Regions from separate parts of the Aliivibrio friggae genome, predicted to be linked through region 3. Evidence: predicted binding sites of a transcription regulator. Region 3 holds the regulator's gene; each other region holds the start of a gene.
What was found. Region 3 encodes PurR, which represses purine synthesis genes. Its sites were predicted from a motif close to TNANGNAAACGTTTNCNTNA; they were not measured.
Positions count from the first base shown of each region.

Region 1: the regulator PurR is predicted to act here: its motif matches at 1,104-1,123, upstream of AC2INI_RS04730 (inosine/guanosine kinase).
Region 2: the regulator PurR is predicted to act here: its motif matches at 1,393-1,412, upstream of AC2INI_RS17935 (inosine/guanosine kinase).

Region 1 is NZ_CM170648.1:1,012,235-1,014,514, forward strand. It holds gene trxC (thioredoxin TrxC) at 125-559, opposite strand; gene AC2INI_RS04725 (HI1450 family dsDNA-mimic protein) at 704-1,027, opposite strand; gene AC2INI_RS04730 (inosine/guanosine kinase) at 1,211-2,280, shown strand, end outside.
Region 2 is NZ_CM170649.1:1,000,171-1,002,450, reverse strand. It holds gene AC2INI_RS17940 (GMP reductase) at 22-1,065, opposite strand; gene AC2INI_RS17935 (inosine/guanosine kinase) at 1,528-2,280, shown strand, end outside.
Region 3 is NZ_CM170648.1:1,822,613-1,824,892, forward strand. It holds gene torD (molecular chaperone TorD) at 1-467, shown strand, start outside; gene purR (HTH-type transcriptional repressor PurR) at 762-1,769, shown strand; cyclic di-GMP riboswitch class I at 1,930-2,013, shown strand; gene AC2INI_RS08470 (TfoX/Sxy family DNA transformation protein) at 2,140-2,280, shown strand, end outside.

The DNA.
Region 1 (2,280 bases), 810 kb from region 3:
TGTGTTATACCTTTCTATTGCAAAAATTAGGTGTAATTAGAACCACTAGTTACTGTAATTTATGCCTTGCTCTAATCGATTTTTCCTACGCAATTATCTGAACAACTGCTTATCCAGAATGGTATTATTTAAGCAGTGCTTGATTTAGCCACTGATCAAATTGACCTTTTGGTAATGCACCATTAATCATATCTACACGCTGGCCGTTCTTAAAGACCATAATCGTAGGGATAGAGCGGATCTGATATTGTGCAGCAATTTGTTGTTGAGCTTCCGTATTTACTTTTACACAACGAACTTGGCCATTGCGTTCAGCTGCAACGTCTTCAAATACCGGAGAGAATCCAACACATGGATTACACCACGGGGCCCAGAAGTCGATAACAACAGGTTTATCACTATTCATTAAAGCAGCAAGATTATCAGACGTACCCTCTAATGGTTTTCCATCTAATAGTTGTTCTTTACAACGACCACACGTAGCTGTGTCATTAATACGTTCAATAGGAAGGCGATTGAGTCCATTACACGATGGGCATCGAGATTGAAATTGAGACATGGTATTCCTTTATTATTTTCTGCTATCAGCAGTTTGTGAGCATAAAGAAATAATGGGGGTGCTAAGTGAGATATTCAATTAGAAAGAGTAATAAAAAAGGAGCAAATAGATGCTCCTTAGTATGAAATGGGAAGGTTGGTGAAATTAATCACGCTTCCATAGCATGTGGCAGAACTTGTGTTCAGGATCACGACTTACTAGCATGCGAGCAAAGACATCATCTAAAACATCAGATTCTTCATTAACTAAGCCAATTAAAACTTCAGCGTAGATTTCGCCATCGACATCAAAGCCAACTTGTTCAGACCAGTCATCACCAGTATCTACGACTTCAGCGGCGCCGCGGTCATCAAATTGCAGAGTGAATAATGCAACATCAGCAGGTTCAAGATTGTCTTGAGCCATTTCAAGGAAAATATCGTAAGCGACTTCGATTACGTCATCATAGCTAATTAGTTCAGTTGTCATGGTGGTTACCTTTAAAAAATACGCTCATAAATTATCACGAATGTCCTCTATAAGGCTAGAGCTATCAACAAATAGAAAGAGCAAACGTTTGCCTTTCGTTGAGGGTAATATCAGTAGTTGCGGCAGAGTTATTCAGCGGCTAAACTTCGCACTTCTTCCATTAGCCAGTTGAATGATTATTTTATGAAATTTCCAGGTCAGCGTAAATCCAAGCATTATTTTCCAGTTCACGCTCGTGATCCATTAGTTAGCCAAGCTCAAGAAACCAAAAAAATGTCGCGTACGCACATTATCGGTATTGATCAAACGTTAGTGGATATTGAAGCTCGAATTGATGATGCTTTTATTGAAAAGTATGGCTTGAGTAAAGGGCACTCACTGGTTATCGATAATGATAAAGCGGAAATGCTTTATAACGAGCTTAAAGATAACAACATGATCACCAACGAATTTGCTGGTGGTACAATTGGTAACACACTTCATAACTACTCAGTATTAGCAGATGATAAATCTACATTGCTAGGTGTGATGAGTGAAGACATTCATATTGGTAGCTACTCATACCGCTACTTATGTAATACGTCTAGCCGAATGGATTTGAACTACCTTCAACCGGTTCCTGGTGCAATTGGTCGCTGTTTTGCGCTTATTAGCCAAGACGGTGAGCGTACGTTTGCGATCAGCGAAGGTGACATGAACCAACTTCGTGCAGAAAGCATTCCAGAGAAAATCTTTAAAAATGCATCTGCATTAGTACTGACTGCTTATTTAGTTCGTTGTAAAGATGGCGACCCAATGCCAGCTGCTACGATGCAAGCTATTGAGTACGCGAAAAAGCATGACGTACCAGTAGTATTGACTATGGGTACTAAGTTTGTTGTTCAAGATGACCCACAATACTGGCGTGACTTCCTAAACGATCATGTGTCAGTGGTTGCTATGAACGAAGAGGAAGGAGAGGCGCTTACTGGTGCTTCAGATCCTCTAGAAGCAGCTGATAAGGCTCTTGAATGGGTTGATCTTGTATTGTGTACTGCGGGCCCTGTAGGGCTTTATATGGCGGGTTATACTGAAGACGAAGCGAAGCGTGAAACTTCTTTGCCATTGCTTCCTGGTACGATTGCGGAATTCAACCAATATGAATTTAGCCGTCCTGCTATTAAAGACAGCTGTGAAAACCCAATGAAGGTGTATTCTCATATTTCACCATACATGGGTGGCCCAGAAAAAATCAAGAATACCAATGGGGCAGG
Region 2 (2,280 bases), on a different replicon from region 3:
TATTTCCGAAGTATCGAGTGATTACTCTTTACCGAAAACGTTGTTCTCTTGCTCTTGTACTCGGATGAAAGTAGTACGCTTAGTTAGCTCTTTAAGCTGCGCCGCGCCTACGTATGTACAAGTTGAACGTACACCGCCAAGGATGTCAGAAATCGTTGTATGAACTGAACCACGGTATGGTAATAGTACGGTTTTTCCTTCCGCTGCACGGTACTTAGCAACACCACCTGAGTGTTTGTCCATCGCGCTTTGTGAAGACATTCCATAGAATTTCATGAATTGCTTACCGTCTTGCTCGATAACTTCACCGCCCGACTCTTCGTGACCAGCAAGCATACCGCCTAACATTACGAAATCAGCACCGCCGCCGAACGCTTTAGAAACGTCACCAGCACATGAACAACCGCCGTCACCAATGATACGACCACCAAGGCCGTGCGCTGCGTCAGCACATTCAATGATTGCAGAAAGTTGTGGGTAACCAACACCAGTTTTAACACGTGTAGTACATACAGAACCTGGGCCGATACCTACTTTAACGATATCTGCACCAGCTAGGATAAGTTCTTCAACCATATCGCCTGTAACAACATTACCAGCAGAGATCACTTTATCTGGGAATTCAGCACGTACTTTTTCTACGTATTGAACTAAATGCTCAGAGTAACCGTTTGCGATATCAACACAAATAAAGATCAAGTCATCTGTTAATGCCATGATGTCTTTTGTTTTTTGGAAATCCGCTTCAGAAGTACCAGTAGAAACCATTGCGTTTTTAAGAACAGATACATCGTTCTCTTTAACAAAGCCAGCCCAGTCTTCAACTGTGTAGTGCTTATGAATCGCAGTCATTACACCGTGCTCAGAAAGTGCTTTTGCCATAGCAAAGCTACCAACAGAATCCATATTAGCTGCAATTACAGGTGTACCAGACCATTGACGACCGCTGTGCTTAAATGTAAACTCGCGGGTTAATTCGACTTGAGAGCGACTTTTCAGTGTTGAACGCTTAGGACGAAACAGTACATCTTTGAAGCCTAACTTTAATTCTTGTTCGATACGCATGATAAATTCCTCGTATTATCGATAATGGCTCTACTATCTCTTGTTGCCTTTGGCAGAAGGCAGTTAACAAACCAAGATAGCAGGCACAAAAAAACCGGGGCGCTGGCAGGCGCTCCGGTTTTCAGTATTATAGGGCCGGAAACTAATTCTGCAAGTCTGATAATTCATTTTTTTTTGTGATACTATTGATAAATCTGCAAACAAAACATAACTTTCAGAATAATCCAACCATAAAAACATCATATCTAGCATATACCTCTATAAATTAGCATTCCACCCACACCTTATACGGGCCTTCATTCTGGATTGTTTTCTTATTTTCTCTCCTAAAGTAAACGTTTGCTATTTCACCAAAAAAAATAAAGTGACCTAGTCCACAATTATTTAATCGATTGATGAATGTTAATGAAAAAACTTGTGATATAATCTCGGAAAATTCACTTATTAACTGATCTTTAATTCATGAAGTTTCCTGGCCAACGTAAGTCTAAACACTATTTTCCTGTTCACACTCGCGATCCATTAGTGAATCAAATCAAACAAACCCCTAAACTTGAACGCACCCACCTTATCGGTGTAGGTCAAACCATCGTCGATATTGAAGCAAAAGTTGATGATGATTTCTTAGCGCGTCACCAGTTAAGTAAAGGTCATTCTTTGGTTCTTGAAGAATCAAAAGCAGAAGCTTTATATAAAGAACTGTTTGAAAGAAACTTGATCAGTCATGAGTATCCTGGCGATACCATTGGTAACACCCTTCATAACTACTCTGTTCTAGCAGACAGCAAGTCTATTCTGCTTGGTGTAATGAGTGAAAATATCAAAATCGGTTCTTACGCTTATCGTTACCTATGTAACACAACAAGCCGTATGGATTTAGATCACCTACAACCAGTTCAAGGCCCTATTGGTCGTTGTTACACCTTAATTTCTGAAGATGGCGAGCGTACGTTTGCGATTAATGAAGGTGACATGAACCAACTATGTCCTGCTCACGTTCCTGAGCATATTTTTGAAAAAGCCTCTGCATTAGTGATTTCTTCTTACCTTGTTCGTGGTAAAGAAGGCGATCCAATGATGGACGCGGTTCAAAAAGCGATTGATTGTGCAAAATCTCATAACGTCCCTGTTGTTCTTACTTTAGGCACTAAGTACGTTATTGAAGGCAAAGCAGAATGGTGGCAAACGTTCTTAAAAGAAAATGTGACTGTTGTT
Region 3 (2,280 bases):
AAAAACTAAATCAATTACAAAGCCGCGAAGACGTGCAACTTGAGCTATCTGCTGATTTCTGTCAAGCCTTTCTAGGCTCGGATAAAAACAGTGCTCTGCCTTACGCGTCGATATATTTAGACAAGGCAGGCATCCTAAATGGCAAGCCAGCTCAAGATATGCGAGATCTACTTTCAAAATATGACATTGCACAAAAGTCTGAGTTTAACGAACCTGCTGACCATATTGCTATTGAATTAGATTTTCTTGGTAACTTAATTGCCATGACAAATCAGCAATCATCTGAAGAAGATTTTGAAACTTACATGAATGCTCAACTAACGTTTATCAACGAACAATTACTTTCATGGGTTCCAAGATTTAGTCAAATATGTAAAGAAAGAGATGAGTTTGGTTTTTATGCTTCTGTTACCGACTTTTTAGTTGCGTTCTTACGATTAGATGCGACTTTCCTTACCGGTGAGTAATATAAATGCTAAAATTGATGCAATAAACTAACAAGTCCGTGATGTAAATCAGATTACAACCAAAATTTATTAAATCAATAATTGTTTGCACTATGCTTTACCTATAAAATGTGAACGCAAACGATAAAATTTGAAAACTAAATGAAAACCGCATTTTTGGCGGTTTTTTTTATTTATACCTTTTTATTTATACCTAGACTTAGGGCCTATTTATCTTCCATCAGTTCTTTACAGATCAAAACTCATTTTTGTTGGAAGATAAATAGCCCCTTAATAATCATTTAAGGCTTTTATATGGCTACTATTAAAGACGTTGCAAAACTTGCTTCGGTTTCAACCACCACGGTATCGCACGTAATTAACAAGACACGCTTTGTCGCAGAAGCAACTCAAAAGCGTGTATGGGAAGCAGTTGAAGAACTTAACTATGCACCAAGTGCTGTTGCTCGTAGTTTAAAGTGCAATACGACACGTACTATTGGTATGCTAGTAACTCAATCATTTAACCCATTTTTTGCTGAAGTAATGCATGGGGTTGAAAACTACTGCTACAAACAAGGTTACACACTATTTATGTGTAATACCGAGGGCGATTTAGATAAACAAAAACATTACCTTCGTATGCTTTCTGAAAAACGAGTAGATGGCTTATTGGTTATGTGTTCAGATCTTAATGAACAATTATTAGCACTACTTGAAAAGAATACCGAGTTACCAATGGTAATTATGGACTGGGGCCCTGATAGTCCACACACAGATAAAATCATTGATAACTCTGAAAAAGGTGGCTATTTAGCAACAAAACATTTGATCGAAAATGGCCATACTCAAATTGCTTGTATTACAGGTCAAGCTGAAAAAACCACATGTAAAGAACGTGTTCATGGTTTTCAACGCGCTCATGAAGAAGCTAACTTGCCATTTAAATCAGAATGGATATTAGAAGGTGACTTTGAATGCGCTTCTGCATCAAAAGCGATTGATAAGCTATTAGCCATGCAAGAGCGTCCAACTGCTTTATTTTGTTTTAACGATATAATGGCTCTGGCTGCAATCAGTCGAATTAAGCAATCTGGTTTGCGAGTGCCTGAAGATATTTCTGTTATTGGCTACGATAATATAGAACTTTCAGCTTACTTCTCACCACCGCTAACGACGATCCACCAACCTAAACGTCGTGTAGGAAAAACTGCGGTAGAGATATTATTAGAGCGAATTAAGGATAAACATCACGAACGTCGTGTTTTTGAAATGCAGCCAGAGGTTGTTTCTCGCAGTAGTGTTCTTAATCGTTTAAAATAATAATTACAATTCTTTTTATATCAAAAACTTATTTATTTCTCTTTTTTATTTAAAACTTGAACAGAGATAACAAAAAAACAACGCCATTATGTGAACCAAGATCACATAATGGCGTTTTTTGCTATAACACACCTTATTGATTGCTATATCATCAATAGTGTCACGAACATGGCAAACTATGCGAAAGTATAGGACGCAAAGCTTCCGGCCTACGTATTATATATAAGGTAGCGGGGTTGCCGACGGCGAGTATTCTGTCAATCGTTGTTAATTTTTACGTTAAAATAACAATGATTTCTTTTAAGCTTGCTACTATTTCCTCGGGCTCAGTTGTTTAGTGACATAGACTTACTAACCGAGAATTATTGCAATGGATAAACCAATACTAAAAGAATCACTTCGTTTACTTTCCTCTCTTGGGAAGATCTCTTCGCGTTCAATGTTTGGTGGCTTTGGTGTCTTTATAGATGACACTATGTTTGCCCTTGTCGTTCAAGACAAACTGCATTTA